3 regions of the Erythrobacter sp. JB1-7 genome follow, and region 1 is predicted to be linked to each of the others. Evidence: predicted binding sites of a transcription regulator. Region 1 holds the regulator's gene; each other region holds the start of a gene.

Evidence for each region. Region 1 encodes LexA, which represses DNA repair genes until DNA is damaged. Its sites were predicted from a motif close to GTTCCNCNCTTGTTCT; they were not measured.
Region 2: AC0V6W_RS09790 (ribonucleoside-diphosphate reductase subunit alpha) is a predicted target of LexA. The motif match lies at 2,671-2,686, and genes of this name have one in related genera.
Region 3: recA (recombinase RecA) is a predicted target of LexA. The motif match lies at 5,089-5,104, and genes of this name have one in related genera.

Annotation. Positions count from the first base shown of each region.
Region 1 covers NZ_CP200291.1:190,744-197,845, forward strand. Annotated here, with positions in the region: gene trpD (anthranilate phosphoribosyltransferase) at 1-446, shown strand, start outside; gene trpC (indole-3-glycerol phosphate synthase TrpC) at 443-1,234, shown strand; gene moaC (cyclic pyranopterin monophosphate synthase MoaC) at 1,422-1,895, shown strand; partial or broken gene AC0V6W_RS00965 (molybdopterin molybdotransferase MoeA) at 1,940-2,316, shown strand; gene AC0V6W_RS00970 (molybdopterin molybdotransferase MoeA) at 2,317-2,925, shown strand; gene AC0V6W_RS00975 (hypothetical protein) at 2,940-3,077, shown strand; gene lexA (transcriptional repressor LexA) at 3,295-4,008, shown strand; gene AC0V6W_RS00985 (ComEC/Rec2 family competence protein) at 4,092-6,362, opposite strand; gene gltX (glutamate--tRNA ligase) at 6,431-7,102, shown strand, end outside.
Region 2 covers NZ_CP200291.1:2,016,498-2,023,599, forward strand. Annotated here, with positions in the region: gene AC0V6W_RS09775 (hypothetical protein) at 1-304, shown strand, start outside; gene AC0V6W_RS09780 (TraB/GumN family protein) at 330-1,265, shown strand; gene AC0V6W_RS09785 (alpha/beta fold hydrolase) at 1,327-2,241, shown strand; gene AC0V6W_RS09790 (ribonucleoside-diphosphate reductase subunit alpha) at 2,735-4,816, shown strand; gene AC0V6W_RS09795 (PilZ domain-containing protein) at 4,973-5,320, shown strand; gene AC0V6W_RS09800 (hypothetical protein) at 5,442-5,627, shown strand; gene AC0V6W_RS09805 (hypothetical protein) at 5,658-5,948, shown strand; gene AC0V6W_RS09810 (ribonucleotide-diphosphate reductase subunit beta) at 6,159-7,102, shown strand, end outside.
Region 3 covers NZ_CP200291.1:433,097-440,198, forward strand. Annotated here, with positions in the region: partial or broken gene AC0V6W_RS02135 (cation:proton antiporter domain-containing protein) at 1-898, shown strand, start outside; gene alaS (alanine--tRNA ligase) at 929-3,607, opposite strand; gene recA (recombinase RecA) at 3,937-5,001, opposite strand; partial or broken gene AC0V6W_RS02150 (response regulator) at 5,185-7,102, opposite strand, start outside.

The DNA of each region.
Region 1 (7,102 bases):
CCGCGCAATTGATTGGGATTGCCCGGCCGGCCTATGTGCCGATTTACGCGGGCGCTTTAGCAAAGCTTGGCACGGGGCGTTCGATGATTGTGTCAGGCGATGAGGGGCTTGATGAATTGAGCCTTGCCGGAGGAAACGAGGCAGCCTGGGTCAGCGGCAATGCGTTTGAAATGCGCAGGGTCGATCCGGGCATGGCCGGCCTTGCCAATGCCCCTGTCGAGGCTATTCGCGGCGATGATGCGGTTCACAACGCGGCTGCATTGAAAGCGTTGCTGCAAGGAACGCCGGGACCATACCGCGATGCCGTGGTGTTCAATGCAGCGGGCGCGTTGATGGTGGCGGGCAAAGGTGATGATTGGCAGGACTGCGCCAGCCAGGCGGCAGAAGCGATTGATGCTGGCCGCGCAGAAGAGTTGCTAAAGCGTTGGATTGCGCTGGCAGTATGAACAAGCTGGAGGAAATTTGCGCCCATAAGGCAGGCGAAGTGTCCGCGCGCAAAACGGCCACATCCGATTTTCAGCTGGAAACGCTCGCTTCTAAGCAATCACCACCGCGCGGGTTTGAGCGCAAGCTGCGTGAAACCGCCAAATCCCGCTTTGCACTGATCGCAGAAGTCAAGAAAGCTTCGCCTTCCAAAGGATTGATAAGAGAGGAGTTTAATCCCGCCCAGCACGCCCGCGATTATGCCGCTGGCGGGGCGGCGTGCCTGTCCGTCCTTACCGATGCGCCGTATTTTCAAGGGCATGAAGATTACCTCATCGCTGCGCGCGCGGCCTGCGATCTGCCGGTTTTGCGCAAGGATTTTATGATCGATCCATGGCAATGCGCAGAAGCGCGCGCAATCGGAGCCGATGCGATTCTGATTATCGTCGCGGCGCTCGGCAATGCGCAAATGGCAGAGATTGAACAGGCCGCGCGCGAACATGCCATGGATGTGCTGGTCGAAGTGCATGATGAGAAAGAGCTGGAACGCGCGCTCACTCACCTTCAATCCAAGCTGATCGGAGTGAACAATCGCGATCTTAAAACCTTCACAACCTCGCTATCCGTGACAGAGCGGCTGTCCGCGCTTGTGCCTGATGATGTCTTGTTGGTCGGCGAAAGCGGGATCAACGCGCATGCAGACCTTGTGCGGCTTGAAGCGTCAGGCGTTCGGACATTTCTGGTCGGCGAAAGCCTGATGCGCGAAACAGACGTCGCCGCTGCAACGCAGCGTCTGCTTAACGGACAGTAGCGGCGCTGTCCTACATCGCGCATTTGTGGCAATCAGGGCCAATGGCTTATGTGATTGGCAATTCCTCCCCGAAACACGCAGATTTGTTCGCATTGACAGGCAAAGCAGCGCTGTGTGCGGCGGGGCAGGTTTTTAGTGTCAGGACCGTGTAACATGCGGTCCATGCTTCAGGTTAAGGGCGCGTAGTATGAACAGACTAACCCATCTCGGCGATGACGGCGCGGCGCGCATGGTGGATGTGGGGGGCAAGGCGCAAAGCGAGCGGACCGCAATCGCCTCGGGCCTTATCACCATGTCGTCAGACGCGCTCACCGCGATCCGCGAAGGCGACGCGCCCAAAGGCGATGTGCTTGGCACTGCGCGCATTGCAGGCATCATGGCGGCCAAACGGACAGGCGAGCTGATCCCGCTCTGCCATCCGCTGGGGCTGGAAGCGGTGGGGATTGAGTTCACCTTTGAGGATACCGGCGTGCGCGCGCTTGCCACTTGCTCGCTCACCGGCAAGACGGGCGTGGAAATGGAAGCGATGGTCGCTGTCTCCACGGCGCTCCTGACGATCTACGATATGACCAAAGCGATCGATAAAGGCATGGTGATCGGCGAAGTGCGGCTCATCGAGAAGCGCGGCGGCAAATCGGGCACGTGGAAAGCGAGCCAGTGAGCGGGCTTCTGCCTTTGGTCGAAGCGCAGGAGCGGCTCCTCGCCATGGCCGTGCGAGGCCCGGTGGAGCAGCTTGGCGCTAGCGCAGCGCGGGGACGCTATTTGGCTGCCGATGTGACAGCGAAGCGAACTCAGCCGCCCGCGGACCTGTCAGCGATGGATGGCTATGCAATTGCAGGTGCAGGCCCGTGGCAGCGTGTGGGCGAGGCGCGCGCAGGCCAGCCCTATGACGGAGCGCTGACAGGCGGCGAATGCACTCGCATCTCGACAGGGGCGCACATGCCGCAAGGCGCAGACAGAGTGCTGATCCAGGAGAACGCAGTCATTGATGGCGTTTCTGTGGTCTTGGGCGAGGGAGAGGAGATGCCCTCCCCCAGCGCCATGTGCGCGCGCGCGGCTTCGACTTTGCGCAAGGCGACCGCGTGCTGAGCGCTGGCACGCGGATAGGCCCTGCACAGATCGCGCTCGCGCTGTCGGCTGGATGCGGTGAGCTACCCGTGCGCGGGCCGCCCAGCATCGCGATCCTTGATAGCGGGGACGAACTGGCAAGCGACCCTGCCGAGTGCGGTCCGGGCCAGATCCCTGCCAGCAATGGCGCGATGATCGCAGCCATGGTCGAAGCGCTGGGCTGCACCACCATGCGGCTTGGCCCGGTGGCCGATGACATGCAGGCGCTGGCAGAGGCCTTGGCCCAGGCGGAAAGCGCAGACATCCTCATCACATCTGGCGGTGCATCGGTGGGCGATCATGACCTCATCCAGCGCGCTTTGGCGGATTGGGGCGCGGATCTCGCGTTCTGGAAAGTGGCGATCAAGCCGGGCAAGCCGCTCATGGTGGCACAGCGCAAAGGCCAGGTGGTGCTGGGCCTGCCCGGCAATCCGGTCTCAAGCTATGTGACCGCGTTCCTGTTCGCTCTCCCGCTCGTGCGTGCAAGCCTTGGCGACAAAGCGCCCTTGCCGGCTGAGGAGACCCGGATCGCGTCCACGGCCGTGCCCGCAACCGGCCCGCGGCGCGAGTTCGTTAGGGGGTGAGCGATGGGCGGCATGTGAGCCCCGCATCTTCACAGGATTCCAGTGCCTTGCGCGCGCTTGCTGAGGCCAATTGCCTGATCGTGCGTCCCGAAAACAGCTGTGCGGTGGCGCAAGGCGAAGAAGTGGCTGTGTATAACCTCCGAAATGGCTGAATTGCAGCGGTTTGCGGGCTAACAGGGTGTTGACTTGTTCCGATTGGTTGCCTACTTGTTCCTCATTCGTTCACCTTATCGGTGATCGGGCAGCGTTCCAACCGCACTTTGCCCTTGGGTCACACCCTTTTGGCGCTGTGCCTCTTTGAACGCGTGAGTTCTGCACTGCGGGGGCTTTGTTGCCTCGCTCGAAAGTGCGTCAAAAGGAGTTTGCCTGATGCTGACGGCAAAGCAACACGAACTGATCCGCTTCATACAAGAGCGGCTTGAAGCAACAGGCATTTCGCCCAGCTTCGAAGAGATGAAAGAAGCGCTCGATCTCAAAAGCAAATCGGGCGTTCATCGTCTGATTTCGGCGTTGGAAGAACGCGGCTTCATCCGCCGTCTACCCAACAGGGCGCGCGCACTCGAAGTCATCAAAATGCCCGAAGATGCAACACCTGCTCCGCGTAAAGCATCGGGTGAAACGGCGGCGGATGATACAGTCGTCGATCTGGCGGCAGCGCGCACAGCAGCTGCGGCTCGCTCGCAGCCCGAACCTGCCAATGATGTCATCAGCATTCCGCTGCATGGCCGGATTGCAGCAGGCGCACCGATCGAAGCGCTTGAAGGACAAAGCGCGCTTCCCGTGCCAGCGGCACTGCTTGGCCCCGGAGAGCACTATGCGCTCGAAGTGTCAGGCGATTCCATGCTCGAAGCAGGCATCTTCGATGGCGATTTCGCCCTGATCAAACGGACAGACACTGCGCGCGATGGCGAGATTGTGGTTGCGCTGGTCCGCGGTGAAGAGGCGACCTTGAAGTATCTGCACAAGGATAAAGGCATGGTGCGGCTTGATCCGGCCAATGCAGCCTATGATCCGCAGGTCTATGGATCGGGTGAGGTGCAGGTGCAGGGCAAACTTGCAGGATTGCTGCGCCGCTATCACTAATTGTGTCGCGGGGGTGGGTGCGTTCCGTTCCGGCGTAAGCCTATCGGCACCCCTCCCCGCTGCGCGTCATAAGCGGGCTTGGGTCAGTCCTCAAACCCCTTCCACCAACCGTGCTCGCCTTGGCTGGCAGCAACCGTGGTGACCGTCTCTCTGCTAAGGTCAATCGCAAGACCGCCGTTCTGGCCAAGATAGCCGCGATCCGCTTTGAGCCAGCGCGGTTTGCACGAGCGCGGCAAAAAGCGATCAGCGACCACGATATCGGCCTGATCGCATGCAGCAGCCAAAGCGCGCTCTTCGATCAGATTGCGGTTGCGCGCGAGGAGAAGCACCCAGTCCCTGCCGCCTCGCTCAAGAGTGATAAGGCAGAACTCGGCAGAACACCGCGCACCAGGCCATTCGCTAAGCGGGATAGGATCGCTGGTCACGCTAGACAGTTCAAGCAGGTTATCGCGCGAATAGGAGGAACGGCTGTCTCGCAGCGAAAGCAGCGCTCTCGACCCATCAGGCTGAATGGTGGTGATCCCGACATGGCGCCCTTCCCGCCCAACCAGAATGTCGGGTATGGGGGTGGCCAGCAAAGCCGCTATCCCTGCTGCAACAGGAGCAAAACCAAACAGCCTCGCTCTGCCCGACCACAGCGCCAGCCACAGCCCTCCTGCGACAAACAGGGCAATCGTAACGCCGCCCATTTGCGGCATCAGCTTGACCGCGCCGGGTTGAGCGGAAGTGAAATGCGCAATGGCAAGCAAAGCTTCAAGCGCGCGTTCGGCGATCCACCATACAGGCGCGCCTGCACCCACCAGATCGAGAGCCAGGCCGAGCGCGATCATCGGCATCGCGATGAACGTCACCAAAGGAATGGCGATGACATTGGCCAGCGCTCCATACAGTCCAGCGCGGTGAAAATGGAACATGACAATCGGCATCAGGGCAAGCTCAATGACCAGGCCCGTCAGGAAAAGCATGGCCGTGTTGCGTCCAAATCGCTGCCACCAGGGTTCTTCGCGCGCAGCCAGAAAGGCTCTCACCGGGCCAGACGAATGCAAAGCAACAATGGCAAGGACGGCGGAAAAACTCATCTGAAAGCTGGGACCGATCACCGTCTCGGGCCACACCACCATCACGAACATCGCAGCGACCGCGACCATGCGGAACGACAGCGCATCACGCCCCAGCGCCAGAGCGCCCAGGACCAGAATGGCGGCAACGCAGGCCCTGACGGTGGGCACCTGCGCGCCTGTGAGTAAGGTGTAGGCGATACCGGCCATTGCTCCGGCTACCGCAGCCGCAACCGGCAATCGCACCCGCAAAGCCAAAGCGGGGAACAGCGCCAATAGCTTAATCACTACAAAATAAGCTGCGGCAATCACCGCGCTCACATGCAGCCCGCTGATAGCAAGCAAATGCGTAAGGCCCGCATCGCGCATCGCTTCCTCATCAGCTTGCGGGATGGCTCCTCGGTCACCGCTCGCAAAGGCTGCAGCAATCGTGCCCGCCGATCCATCAACATTGGCGCGAACGTGATTGGCAAGGCTGCGCTGGATGCCCTTTAAACCGCTCTTGGTTTGAGGAGCCTCGATAACCTCAATCTCCCCGACAAGGCTGCCCGTCGCAGCATAGCCCTTGAACCACGCGGCGCGCGCAAAATCATAGGCTCCCGGCAGCATGGGGCTCGCAGGAGGCATCAGGCGCACACGCATCCGCAGAACTGCGCCTTCACTCATGGCGGAATTCCCATTGGTATTCACATCCACCCGGTCCACCTCTGCCAAAGGGACATTGATTCGGATCTTGCGGCTCTCACCGGTTTCGGGATCGCGGATAGCCAAGGTAAGCCGGATGCGTTCATCGGCGGGTTGATCCTGGCGTTCGAGCACATATCCTTGCACGCGCTCGACCACTGGTCTCTCAATCGGCTCCGCCCCCACCATTTCGGACCGGGCCCAGATCACAGCAAGGCCAGCGGCAAAGACCAATCCGATCGCAATGCTCGCCCGGCGGCAATGCTCGCGTTCATCCACCCCGCGCCATGCCGCCATCGCCGCCAGCGCAAGCAGCAGTCCAGCCCCAATTGCGCTGGCCCACTGCCACGGACTTGTGAGTGCGAACCATGCGAAGATCCCGCACGCGAAGCAAACCGCAATCCAGGGTGCGCGGTCAAAGCCTGCCCTCGCAAGAAATTGCTCGATCCTATCGAAGATTGCCACCGCGATGCTGGACATTCCCGCGCCCGTTTGCCAAGTGCGCGTGGGATTTCGGCTGGCTTTGTCAAAAGTCGCATCAGAAACGGTAACGCCAGCAGCCGCGCTGCCAGCGTCATCATCTCCCATTGGAACAGTTGGTAGATCAGCCATTTGCCATAGTCCCTTCTGGGGTGCGGCCGGTCGGCTCAGCGCATGATATGAATAGGAACTGGACGCTTATGGCAAGCGAGATTGTTACCCGATTTGCCCCCTCACCCACTGGGTTTCTGCATATCGGCGGGGCACGAACAGCGTTGTTCAATTGGCTTTATGCCCGTCACTATGGCGGCAAAGCGCTGCTCAGGATCGAGGATACCGATACCAAACGTTCAACCCAGGCAGCAATCGATGCGATCATTGATGGCCTGGATTGGATGGGTCTTGATTACGATGAACCACCCGTGTTTCAGTCTGATCGCGCAGGGCGCCATGCGCAAATTGCGCACCAATTGCTTGATGCTGGTCACGCTTACAAATGCTTTGCTACCCCTGAGGAACTCGAGGCGATGCGAGCCGAGCAAAAGGCGAACAAGCAGCCCATGCGTTATGACGGGCGCTGGCGCGACCGTGACCCGTCAGAAGCGCCCCAAAATGCGCCTTTCACTGTCAGGATTAAAACTCCGCAACAGGGGGAGACGGCCATTGTTGACGAGGTTCAAGGCTCGGTTTCGGTAAGCAATGCGGAACTCGATGATTTCATCATCCTACGCGCCGATGGGACACCCACTTACATGCTCGCGGTGGTAGTGGATGACCATGATATGGGCGTCACGCATGTGATCCGGGGCGATGATCACCTCAACAATGCGTTCCGCCAGCTTCCCATTTATCATGCGATGGAGGCAATCGAG
Region 2 (7,102 bases), 1.8 Mb from region 1:
TGGCGGCACGCATAGCATTTCGCGCGATGCGGTTCAGGACAGGCTGGAATCGCAGAAGGCCTTTTTTGTCGCCAATGTCGCCGAGCATCCGCGCTCATCATCCATGACAACGCGGCAGTATTTTGAACAGCGGACGATCTCTGCTGCCAAATGCGTATCCGATGGCGTTTATGATTACTGGGCTCCGGGCAGAGCGAAACTGCCTCTGCTGATGCGCCTGCGCTGCGCGTATGATGATGACAGCGAGCAAACTTCATTGATCGTTCAGTTGCGGCCTGCTTCGAATGAGCAAGAGGGGCAATAAAGCGCCGGGCAGGAAAGGCACCTTTATGCGCCGCTTATCAATATTTGTCGCATTGTCCGTTGCCGCCCCCCTCGGAGCCCAGGAGCCGCCCACCCCCAACCAAATCGTCGTCACCGCGCAGCGCTCTGGCGCGCCGATGTGGACGATTGATACCGCGAGCGGGACAATCATTCTGGTCGGCGAAATCCGCGCCGTGCCCAAATCCACTCCTTGGCAGCCGGACAGGCTCAAAGAGGCGACTGCCGAGGCGAGCCGCGTCATCATTCGCGCTGCGCCCAAATTTTCGCCCGGTGATGCCTTTCGCCTGATCTTTAGCGGGGGCAAATTCACCAAGCTTCCCGGCAAAACGGTCGCATCCGACTACCTCTCGCCCGATCAGCGGAGGCGGTTGGCGGCTCTCGAAGAGACATATGACAAGGATTATGATCGCGGCAGTTTTCTGATGACAGGCTTTGACCTGCTCGCGCGGCGGCTCGACTTTGATGACGAGACTATCAAAGACGCGACCGACATCGTCAAGAAGGCCGCGAAAAAGGGCGACGTGCCTGTCACCCGGCCCGAACGCTTCCGGGGTGAAGATTTGCTCGACAATCTCGCAGAGGCCCCGCCCGAAAGCCATATTGCCTGTCTTGAAGCGGCCATGACGGCGACTGAGCAAGGTCAGGCCATTATCAAAAAACGCGGCAATGACTGGCGCAAATTCGATGTGCCTGCCGTTATGGCCAATCCGCTGGAGCAAGCACTGGGGCAATGCTGGCCGTGGGCCGATGATGAATTGGGCGAAGACATCCGCGCGCAGTGGACAGGCATGATCGAAGATGCGGCAGACAAAGACGGAGTGACCCTCGCCGTTGTGCCGCTGCGCGTTCTGGCAGAGGATCAGGGGGTGCTCGACCAATTGGAGGCACGCGGATACGAGATTTTCGGTCCAGCCTGGCGCCCCCTTTCCTCGGCGCCTTGATCGAATGGCCCAGGCAAACTAGTCTCAAAATCGAACTCAATTTTCACAAAGGCTGCGCCCCATGCCCACCATCACCACCACCACGACCGGTTTAGAGCTGTTCTATGATGAGCATGGCGACCGGGCAAATGAGACCATTTTGCTGGTGATGGGGCTGGGCGCGCAGATGACTTTGTGGCCCGATGATTTTGTCGCCGCTTTGGTGGATCGCGGGTTTCATGTGGTGCGCTATGACAATCGCGATATCGGTCTCAGCGAGAAAATGGGCGATGCCCGCGCGCCCGGCATCGCCTGGCAAGTGCTGCGCAAACGCTTTGGCTGGCCTGCGGCGGTGCCTTATTCGCTCAAAGATATGGCGGATGATGGCGCAGGGCTGCTGACAGCGCTCGGCATTGAAAAAGCGCATGTGGTGGGCGCGAGCATGGGCGGGATGATCGCTCAGTTGATGGCGGTGCATCACCGGCATTTGCTGTTGTCGCTCACCTCGATCATGTCCACCACCGGAAATCCCAAATTGCCGCAGGCTGACAAGGAAGCGATGGAGGCGCTGGTCGCTCCGCTGCCTTCGATGGAAGAGGATGATCTGCTCGCGCATGGGCTGCACATTCGCGCCAAGATTGGCTCGCCCGGTTTTCAAGGCGATCCTGAGCGGCGGCGCGATCTGGTGCTCAAAGGTATTCGCCGCTCGGTCTATCCCGCCGGACTGCCGCGCCAATTGGCCGCGATTATCGATGATGGCGACCGGCGCAAACGGCTGGAAGGGATCACCACCCCCACGCTTGTGCTGCATGGCGAGGGCGATCCTCTGGTCAAGGTTGAAGCAGGGCGAGAGACGGCCAAACATATTCCCGGCGCGAAGCTGGTGACCATTGCGGGCTGGGGCCATGATCTGCCGGGCGAATTGACCGAGCAACTGGCCGATGAAATCGCTGCCCACGCAAAATCCGCGAGCGTTTCTGAATTCGCTGCGACATAGGGCTTTCTCAGCCCCCTTGCGCGCTCCTGAGCAATAGAATTGCCGTTACGGATTCGATTGCTCCACAGATTGATTCACACCTAACAATCACCATATTTTTCTTCACAGATTCAATTTGGGGCTTGCGCCCCTCGCGACTCTAGCTTTCTCCACGCGTCGCGGTGGTTGATTGGGGTAACACACCGCCGATTTCATCCGATTTAGGGTTAATCACTGGTTGACCCGCAATCCTCTCTGATTCATCATCTAGTGGTTCGGTTCGCATTGGACCCCCACAATTAGGTGATTTGCCGTGGCCGCTGATTGCAGCGGGATGGAGAGGGAGTCGCTGAGATTTGGGCGTGGCAAGGCGAGTTGGGGGATAAAGGACGGATAAGTCTGTGGCCATCATGGGGATGGGTTGTGGGCAATCAGTCGACAAAGAGAGACGGAACAGAATTGGAACATTTGCGCTTGCGCAAGCGTTCAATTCCGAGGACAATACGGGGCTTACATGGATTTTAAAGCGAGTGATGGCGTGCCAGTAGAAAGCAATTTGGATTTGCTGAATGACAGCGATGCGAACAACGCCCCAGTGGCAGATGATCGATTGGCAGATGGCCAGTCGGCGCAGGCAAAGCCAGAGCAGGAAAAGGCAATGACAATGGACAAATCCGATCCCGGCAGCGAAGAGCTGATCGCGGCCAAAGGTGCACAGGCGCTTGGCAATGCGGTTGCTGCTGCGGCCAAGGAAGCAGCCATTCCTGACAGCAAAAAGGTCAATGATCGCCGCTTTACGATCCAAACCGATGAAAGCCGCGATGCCAATCTCACCGATTTCGGCAAGGAAACGCTGATTGATCGCTATTTGCTGCCCGGTGAGAAATTTCAGGATCTGTTTGCGCGGGTCGCAGATGCCTATGCCGACGATCAGGAGCATGCCCAGCGGCTCTATGATTACATTTCAAACCTGTGGTTCATGCCCGCAACTCCGGTGCTGTCCAATGGCGGCACATCGCGCGGCCTGCCGATTTCCTGCTATCTCAACTCGGTCGAAGACAGCCTTGGCGGGATTGTCGGCACCTGGAATGAAAATGTCTGGCTAGCCTCCAAAGGCGGCGGCATTGGCACCTATTGGGGCAATGTGCGCGGCATTGGCGAACCGGTTGGCCTTAATGGCAAAACCAGCGGCATCATTCCATTTGTGCGGGTTATGGACTCGCTTACTCTGGCAATTTCGCAAGGGTCGCTGCGGCGTGGTTCGGCGGCGTGCTATCTTGATGTCTCGCACCCTGAAATCGAAGAATTCCTCGAAATTCGCAAACCGTCTGGCGATTTCAATCGCAAAGCATTGAACCTGCATCACGGCGTGCTGCTCACCGATGAGTTTATGGAAGCGGTGCGCGACGGGGCCGAATTTGAATTGAAATCGCCCAAGACCCAGGAAGTGCGCGGCAAGGTTGATGCGCGCTCTTTGTTCCAGAAACTGGTCGAAACGCGGCTGGCCACGGGGGAACCCTATATCGTGTTCAACGACACGGTGAACCGCATGATGCCAAAGCATCACCGCGAACTGGGCTTGAAAGTGTCCACGTCCAATCTGTGCAGTGAAATCACTTTGCCAACCGGGATCGACCACCTTGGCAATGACCGGACGGCGGTGTGCTGCCTGTCTTCGCTCAACCTTGAAAAATGGGACGAATGGAGCGGCGACAAGCAGTTTATCGAAGACGTGATGCGCATGCTCGACAACGTGCTTCAGGATTATATCGACCGCGCGCCTGATGAAATGGCGCGCGCGAAATATTCAGCCGAGCGTGAACGTTCGGTTGGTCTTGGCGTGATGGGCTTCCATTCCTTCCTCCAGCAAAAGGGGCTTGGTTTTGAAAGCGCGATGGCGAAAGCGCTCAACCTGAAAATGTTCAAGCATATTCAGGCCAAAGCATCCGAAGCCTCCATGCTGCTTGCGCAAGAGCGCGGGCCGTGCCCGGATGCCGCTGAAATGGGCGCGATGGAGCGTTTCTCATGCAAAATGGCGATTGCTCCGACCGCGTCGATTTCGATCATTTGCGGCGGGACAAGCGCGTGCATCGAACCGATCCCGGCCAATATCTACACGCACAAAACCTTGTCGGGCAGCTTCATCGTCAAGAACCCGTATCTTGAGAAGATCCTCGACAAGAAATCGAAAAATTCCAACAATGTGTGGAATTCGATCCTCGAAAAAGGCGGCAGCGTCCAGCATCTCGATTTTCTGTCGGATGAGGAAAAGGCGAGCTTTAAAACCAGCTTTGAAATCGATCAGCGCTGGCTGCTGGAATTCGCAGCCGACCGCGCGCCCTATGTCGATCAGGCGCAATCGCTGAACCTGTTCATCCCGGCGGATGTCGATAAATGGGATCTGATGATGCTGCATTTCCAGGCATGGGAAAAAGGCATCAAATCGCTCTATTATCTCCGCTCAAAATCCGTGCAGCGCGCCGGTTTTGCAGGCGGCGTCGAAGCGGACAACACCGCCAATGCACCCGAGATCGAACTGAAAGCGGAATTGGGCGAACAGCAGACCGATTACGAGGAATGCTTGAGCTGTCAGTGAGATGCTGTGAGTTACCGCTGATGATCGCTCATTATCCCGAAAACCCCGCGGGTCACGCCGGCCTGCGGGGTTTTCTTTGCTTCAAAGCCAAGCCTCTATTCCTAAATGGTAATTCTGAAAGACTTTGGTAACCACAAACATGGTACGCGGACCGTCATGAAAGCTCGCCAATCCAAACGCGTCACCACTTCGGCTGCAGGCTCTTATCGCACGCCCAAGGGCATGCAATGGGATGTGGAATTGGCCGATCTGTCGCATGGCGGGTGCCGGGTGCATGATCCGCGTTCGGGTTTGCGGCTGGGCGAATATGTCCGCTTTTTCATCGCAGGCACCGGGCCGCATATGGCCGAGGTTGTCTGGCGCGCTTCGGGTCAGGCGGGGCTGGCGTTTTTGCGTCCGCTTCCCCCGCGCCTGTTCGGGCATTTGGCCGAAGCGGATTGGGATGCGGCCGGCACCGCTTTTCACGAAACCCGCTCAGAAGGCATGGTTCGCCGCTTCGTTTGATGCGCTTGCTGGCCGGGCTGAAAGCGCCGCGCGGACAAGCCTCTCGCGCTTGACGCATCTGTGTGTCATACTGTCCTTACAGCGCTGCGGGATCGGCGCTAAGTAAAAGGACGAAGCTCAAATGAACCTTCCTGTTATTGCCGGTATTTTCGGCCTTATCGTATCGCTGGTCTATCTGTTGAACGCTGCCCGTGTGCTGAAAACCGAAGGGGTTGGCCACACGCACAACGCCGCCATGATCCATGCCGGGATGGCGGGCCTGTTTTTGCCGGCCAGCCTGCTGATCATCTTTGCCTATATGGGCTAAGGCGCGCTTGGACTGAGTGAGACCGGACTGATGAAACTTCGCCAGATCGCGCTTGCCCTTGGCCTTGCCCTGTTGGTTTCCGCCTGCGCCAGCCAGATTGATGCCGGCGTCAGCGAAGCGGCCAGCGCGCCCGGATTTTTGTGGGGCCTGTGGCACGGTTTTATCTTCCCGTGGAGCTTTATTGGCTCGCTGTTCTCACCCGATATCGCCGTTTACGCGGTGCCCAATTCGGGCGGATGGTACGATTTCGGCTTTTTCCTCGGCATCACCGTGCTGGGCGGAGGCAGCTTTTTCGGCTCAAAGAAAAGCCGCGGCGGATAGACCGCATAAGGGCAAATGCGCAGGCTGTTGGGCGCGCCAAAGGTTAAGATGATGAGAGGCGTGCAACACACCCCTTCACTGGCCCCACGCGGACTCAGTTCGACTCAGATTTTACACGGTCTATCCCCGGCAAATCATCCCCCCTTGCCTGTCGCTTCGTAGTTTGTTCTCCTATAAGGACAACCGCACTCAAACACAGGGAAACACAAGATGTCGTTGCTCGAAGCCCGTAAGACCTACAAGCCGTTCCAATACCCTTGGGCTTACGACTTCTGGAAACGCCAGCAGCAAATCCACTGGATGCCCGAAGAAGTGCCTCTGGGAGAGGACTGCCGCGACTGGGCGCAAAACCTCACCGATCATGAGCGCAATCTGCTCACCCAGATCTTCCGATTCTTCACTCAGGCCGATGTCGAAGTGCAGGATTGCTATCACGACAAATATGGCCGCGTGTTCAAACCGACCGAAGTGAAAATGATGCTCGCCGCGTTCTCCAATATGGAGACGGTGCACATCGCCGCCTATTCTCACCTGCTCGACACGATCGGCATGCCCGAATCGGAATATTCCGCTTTCCTTGATTACGAGGAAATGGCGGACAAGCATGATTACATGCACCAGTTCAGCGTCGATTCCGACGAAGACATCGCGCGCACGCTCGCCATGTTTGGCGGCTTTACCGAAGGGCTTCAGCTGTTCGCATCCTTTGCCATGCTGATGAATTTCCCGCGCCACAACAAGATGAAAGGCATGGGACAAATCGTCAGCTGGTCAGTCCGCGATGAAAGCTTGCACTGCGAAGGCATCGTCAAGATGTTCCACACATTCTGCGAAGAGCGTGATTGCCTGACCAAAGCGGTCAAGGAAGACATCATCGACATCTGCCAGAAAACCGTTCGGCTCGAAGATGCGTTTATCGATCTCGCTTTCGAAATGGGCCCGGTTGAGGGGATGACCGCGAAAGAGATCAAGAAATACATCCGCTACATCGCCGATTGGCGTTTGAAGCAGCTGGGCCTCACAGAGATCTACATGATCGACGAACACCCGCTGCCATGGCTCACCCCGCTGCTGAACGGTGTGGAGCACGCCAACTTCTTCGAAACCCGCGCCACCGAATATTCCAAAGGCGCCACCACCGGCGACTGGAACAC
Region 3 (7,102 bases), 240 kb from region 1:
ATCACTATCGGGATGAGCATTGACCTCCTCCAGATCTGGGAAATGCTCGGCCCCCTAATGGTCGCGGTGGTCGGCGTGCTGACTTTCAAGGCGATTGTTACCGGTGTGCTTTTACGCCTGATGGGCGCGCGCCGTAGCACGGCGGCGGAAACGGGCGTGTTGATGGCAAGCCCTTCAGAAACAACGCTCATCGTGCTGGCAGCGGCCACCAGTGCGCTGGTGCTTGACCGGGAAACCGCACAATTCTGGCAGATCGTGACGGCGATTGGCCTTACGATCACGCCGCTGCTTGCAAAGCTTGGAAGGGTGATCGCGCGCCGGATCGAAAACGTGCCCGAATTGCCTGAAGAAGACACCGACGCATCACGCACCATCATCATTGGAGGCGGCCGGGTTGGCCGCTTGGTCGCTGATATGATGGGCGCGCATGACAAAGCCTATGTGATCCTCGATTCCGATCCCGATCTGATCGCGCGAGGTCAAACGCGATGGCTACCGCGCCACATTCGGCGATGCAGTGCGCGGGGACGCACTTTCACGGCTTGGCATTGAACAAGCGCCCGCTGTTGTCCTGACAATGGATGAACCCGTTCTGGCGCAGCGTCTGGTCACAAAGCTGCGCGGGGCCTATCCTGAGCTTCTGATCGTTGCGCGTGCACGCGACGGGGATCACGCCGCCGCGCTCTACCGCGCAGGGGCGAGCCATGCCGTGCCCGAAACACTAGAAAGCTCGCTCCAACTATCAGAGGCCGTGCTGGTCGATATCGGAGTGGCGATGGGGCCAGTGATCGCGTCCATCCACGCCAAGCGCGACGAATATCGTGAGACGTTGGAGCGTGATGGCGGTTTAAGCGAAAAGCCAAAACTGCGCAGCGCGGGTGAGGAAAGCACCGCGTAACAGCGCGGCGCTCTCGGCCTTCGGTTAATCCTACCCCACCAAAGCCGCTTTCACCGCCGCGATGGCCGCATCCGCTTTGCCGCCATCGGGACCGCCGCCTTGCGCCATATCGGGCCGTCCGCCCCCGCCCTTGCCGCCCAGCGCTTCGACCCCGGCGCGCACCAGATCGACCGCGCTGGTGCTTCCCGTCAGATCATCGGTCACTGCAACCGCAATGCTCGCCTTGCCATCATTGACAGCGACAATCGCTGCCACCCCAGAACCGAGGCGCTGCTTCGCCTCATCCAGCAGCGGCCGCAATTCCTTGGGGCTTAGGCCTTCGATCGCCTGGCCGGAAAACTTAACCCCGCCCACGTCCTCATCGGAAGCAGATGCGCCGCCCCCATCGCTGCCACCGCCGCCGCCAAGCGCCAGAGCTTTCTTCGCTTCCGCCAGCTCTTTCTCGAGCCGTTTGCGTTCTTCAAGCAAGGCGGTGATCCGCGCTGGAACCTCATCGGGAGCCGCCCGAATGGCGCTCGCAGCTGCTTTTAGCGCATCCTCGCGGGCCACCAGCCACTGGCGCGCGGCATCTCCGGTCAATGCCTCAATGCGGCGCACGCCCGATGACACGGCGCTTTCCGAAATGATGCGGAACAAAGCGATATCGCCCGTCGCGCTCACATGCGTGCCGCCGCACAATTCCACTGAGAACTCGCGACCTTCATCGCCTGCGCGGCCCATGGCCAAAACGCGCACTTCATCGCCGTATTTTTCGCCAAACAAAGCCAAAGCGCCCGCTTCGACCGCGTCATCCGGGCTCATCAAGCGGGTTGAAACGGGCTGATTGGCGCGGATTTCCTCGTTCACGTCCGCCTCAATCGCAGCGATATCGTCATCGGTTAAAGCGGAAGGATGGGAAAAATCGAAACGCAAACGGTCCTGCGCCACCAGCGATCCCTTTTGGGTCACATGTCCGCCAAGCCGATTGCGCAAGGCGGCATGGACAAGATGCGTGGCGGAATGGTTAGCGCGAATACGGTCCCGTCTGCCCGCATCAATATCAAGCTGGACATTGTCGCCCACCGCAATCTCACCCGCCTCAATCACAGCATGATGCGCGTGGAGCCGGCCGAGCGGTTTTGATGTATCGGTGACTTTCGCCGTCAGTCCTGCGGGGCTTGTGATGGTGCCGGTATCGCCCGCCTGCCCGCCGCTTTCGCCGTAAAACGGCGTTTGGTTTGTGATAATCGTCACTTCATCGCCTGCGCCAGCGCGATCAGTTTCTGCCCCGTCCTTGACCAGAGCTGACACCTTACCGCTCCCCTGCACTGCGGTGTAGCCGGTGAATTCGCTGGAGCCTTCGCGTTCCGCGATATCGAACCAGACCTCACCCGAAGCCGCTTCGCCTGACCCTTTCCATGCGGCACGCGCTGCCTCTTTCTGGCGCGCCATGGCAGCATCGAAGCCGGTTTTATCCACCCCAATCCCGCGAGCGCGCAACGCGTCTTCGGTCAAATCATAGGGAAAGCCGTAAGTGTCGTAGAGCTTGAATGCGGTTTCGCCTTCAAGCTCGCCGCCTTCGCTGAGCGACACGGTTGCCTCGTCGAGCAATTTGAGCCCCTTATCGAGCGTTTTGCGGAACTGCGTTTCCTCGCGCAGCAACACTTCTTCGATAAGCGCCTGACCGCGCGGTAATTCGGGAAAGGCCTGACCCATTTCCGTGACCAGCTGGCCTACCAATTTGTGCATCAGCGGAGCATCGGCGCCCAGCAAATGAGCATGACGCATCGCCCGGCGCATGATCCGGCGAAGGACATAGCCGCGGCCTTCATTTGACGGGAGCACGCCGTCCGCCATCAGAAAGCTGGATGAGCGCAAGTGATCCGCGATGATACGGTGGCTTGCGATCTGTTCCGAGGATGCCGCTTCGCCGGTAATGGCCTGCGATGCGGCGATCAGCGCTTTGAATGTGTCGGTGTCGTAATTGTCATGCACGCCCTGCATGACGGCGGCGACCCGTTCGAGCCCCATGCCCGTGTCGATCGACGGGCTGGGCAAATCGCGGCGCGTGCCATCGGCGCTTTGGTCGAATTGCATGAAAACGAGGTTCCAGATCTCAACGAAGCGGTCGCCATCTTCGTCCGGGCTGCCGGGAGGGCCGCCGGGTATGTGTTCGCCGTGATCGTAGAATATCTCTGAGCACGGGCCGCACGGGCCTGTATCACCCATTGACCAGAAATTGTCATTCGTGGAGATGCGGATGATGCGGTCTTCGGGGAGGCCCGCGATTTTGCGCCACAGATCGAAGGCTTCATCATCGGTGTGGTAAACAGTCGCAGTGAGTTTATCAGGCGACAGCCCCCATTCGCGGGTGAGCAGCGTCCAGGCGTTTTCAATCGCTTGTTCCTTGAAGTAGTCGCCGAACGAGAAATTGCCGAGCATTTCAAAGAATGTGTGATGCCGCGCGGTGTAGCCGACATTGTCGAGATCATTGTGCTTACCGCCTGCGCGCACGCATTTCTGCGAAGATGTCGCGCGCGGCGAAGGGGGTGTTTCAAGGCCCGTGAACACATTCTTGAACGGCACCATGCCAGCATTGACGAACATCAGCGTCGGATCGTTGTGGGGCACCAGAGGTGCGCTTGGCACAATGGCGTGATCGTCTCTGCCGAAGAACTCAAGAAATGAGCGGCGGATATCGTTGGTGGAAGTTAGAGTGCTCGAAGACATGCATCGGCAGTTAGGCAATCCAAGCCGGGCCGACAAGCCATTGCGGTCAATTCGGCACAATCGGCACGGACTACGCTGTTACCGGATGCGCAATGGCGAGCCGCTGCCCCCGCCGCAGCACCCGACACTGCCGCCGTTGCCGCCGCAACTACCGCCACCACTATCGCGAATGGGCGCGCCAAACGGAAAACCGGCCCATACCCGCAAAGGACATGAACCGGTGTTCCATTTTCCCGGACAATCGAGCGGCGCAATTTACGCCAAGACTTACGCCAGAGGGCTAAAGCGCCCTGCCCGAGCCAGCGATACGCCAGCTATCCGCTTGAAGATCAGCTGTCAGGCTCCGCGTCCGGGCCTGTCATCATCTCTTCGGCGACTTCATCGGTGCGGCCACGGATAGCGGCTTCCAATTTGTCGCAAACTTCGGGGTTTTCGGTGAGATAGGTTTTCGAATTTTCCCGGCCCTGACCGATGCGAACGCTGTCATAGGAGTACCAGCTGCCTGATTTCTCCACGAGGCCCGCTTTCACACCCAGATCGAGTATCTCACCCTTTTTGGAGATGCCCTGGCCATACATGATGTCAAATTCGACCTGCTTGAACGGCGGCGCCACCTTGTTTTTCACCACTTTGACGCGGGTGGAATTGCCGATCACTTCGTCGCGGTCCTTGATCTGGCCAGTGCGGCGAATGTCGAGGCGTACAGATGCGTAGAATTTCAGTGCATTGCCGCCCGTGGTTGTTTCCGGGTTGCCATACATCACTCCGATTTTCATGCGCAGCTGGTTGATGAAAATCACCATGCATTTCGACCGGTTGATTGACCCTGTCAGCTTACGCAGCGATTGCGACATCAGCCGGGCCTGAAGGCCAACATGACTGTCGCCCATTTCGCCTTCGATCTCTGCACGCGGAACCAAAGCCGCCACCGAATCGACCACCAGCACATCAATCGCATTGGAGCGCACCAGCGTATCGGTGATCTCAAGCGCCTGTTCGCCTGTATCGGGCTGCGAGACGATCAGTTCATCAATATCCACGCCCAGTTTCTTGGCATAGACCGGATCAAGCGCGTGTTCCGCATCGACGAAAGCCGCCGTGCCGCCTGCTTTTTGCGCCTCCGCAATAACATGCAGTGCAAGCGTGGTTTTACCGGAGCTTTCAGGGCCATAAACCTCAATCACGCGGCCTTTGGGCAGGCCGCCTATTCCAAGGGCAATATCAAGGCCGAGCGATCCGGTTGAAATCGCTTCAACCTCCATCGCCTCTTTCGAGCCCAGCTTCATCGCTGACCCCTTGCCGAAAGCCCGATCTATCTGCGAGAGCGCAGCATCGAGCGCTTTTTGACGGTCCACGCCTTTTTCCTTTTCCACCAGCTTAAGTTTCGCAGACATCGCACGGCCTCCTTAGGTTCACCAGAGCCATTAAGAGATTTTATTGGCCCCCTCTGTGGATACACTATGTACCGCGTTTGTTCCAAAAGAACAAGAGGGGAACGTATTTTTATTTCCAACACAGCGAATATCGCCTCAACGGCAGCGGTTGAAAGCGATCTAACCTATTGCGAAACAATACCTTTATGCGTCCTTGGCGGCTTGCAGCACCGCGCCGACTTTATCGCCAATCGCCGCAACGCTGAACGGTTTGGCGATGAAATGCATATCGGGAATGTCGATATCCTTGCGCAATTGTTCCTCGGCATAGCCGGACATGAACAGGATCGGCATGTCAGGCAGCCGCTCGCGGATGGCGCGAACCATGGCGGGGCCGTCCATTCCGGGCATCACGACATCGCTGACAACGAGGTCAAACGCTTTGCCTTCTCCGATCGCGGCCAGCCCTTCTTCGCCGCCGGGGCATGCGGTGACTTCGTATCCTGCGCGGGTCAAAGCGCGTTCCGCGACCGCGCGGACCATGTCCTCATCTTCCACCAGCAGGATCGATCCGCCGACTGACCAATCGGATGACGGGGCAGGCGCTTTGGCCTCTTTGCGTTTGGGAACCTCGCCGCGGTGGACGGGGAAATAGACGGTAAAGCGCGCGCCTGTTGGCTGGCCGTTCTTGTCCATCACATTGTCGGCAAAGATAAAGCCGCCCGATTGCTTGACGATGCCATAGGCGGTCGACAGGCCCAGCCCCGTGCCTTTGCCCTGTTCCTTCGTGGTGAAAAAGGGTTCGAACAATTTGGGCAGCACATGCGGGGGTATCCCGCCGCCTGTATCCTGCACCAACAGCACGGTGTAATCCGCCGCTGGCAGCACTTCGGAGCCGAGCTTCATCACCTCTTTGGCTTGCATGGACCGCGTGAACAGCGAGATGCGCCCGTCCCCGCGCCCGGTTTCCTGAATCGCATCGCGCGCATTGACAGCCAGGTTCATGATCACCTGTTCAAGCTGCTGAGGATCGGCACGCACCGCACCCAGATCGCGGTCATGCTGGACATAATAGGTGATCTGTTCGCCCAGCAGCCGCTTGATCAGCGGGCTTACCTCGCTCACCACATCGGGCAATTGCAGGATTTCCGGCCGCAGGGTCTGCTGACGCGAAAAGGCGAGCAATTGGCGGGTCAAGGACGCGGCGCGGTTGGAGTTCGCGCGGATCTGCTGGATGTCATCATAATCGCTGTCGCCCGGCGTGTGCCGCAGCAGCATCAGATCGCAGGTGCCAATAATCGCGGTCAGGACATTGTTGAAATCATGCGCAACGCCGCCTGCCAATTGGCCGACCGCCTGCATCTTGGTGGCCTGTGCGACCTGGCGTTTGAGCTGATTTTCCTCCGACGAGATCGGTCAAGCTGACAAGCACCGCTGCCTCGCCCAATCCGCGCACACCTGCCAGCGAAAGCGAGACCGGTTCATCGGGCCGCGCGGACAGACGCACCGCCATATCGCCGCTGGTCGCTGGCCCGCGGCCATGGCGGCGCACGGCATCGGACAGCGCCGCTTTATCTTCGCGCACCACCAAATCAGTAGGGAAAGATGGCAGCCCGCGCCCTTCGCGTTCGACCACGCGCAGAAATGCCTGATTGCCAAACAGGAACCGGCCATCGCGGTCTGTCATTGCAAGGCCCAGCGGCAATTGCGCAAGCAGCGCGTCAAGCTGCGATACGCCCGCTTGTGCTGATCCATCCCAGCCGCTGCCAATGCCCACACCGCTATCGACCACCAGCATCAATGTGGTCGTGTCATCCGGGCCAGCTTCGCCCGCTGATACGGGCCGGGTTTCCAGATCCACCAGCGGCACATCGATCAGCGTTTGCGGAGTGCCGCCCCGCCCTTCGCGCGTGAAGAACAGACGCTCTCTTTCATCAGAGCGCAGGAAAGAGACAAAATCCTGCCCTGCCAATGTCGCATTCGGATCGCCCGCAGCGCGTTCGGCAAAGCCGCTGCTGACGGATCGCACAATGCCATCAGCGCCAGTGATCGCGGTCTCAATCCCTGCCCGGCTGAGCATTTTGCCAAAAGCGCCGCGCAGATCGAGTTCGGCCAAAGTCTC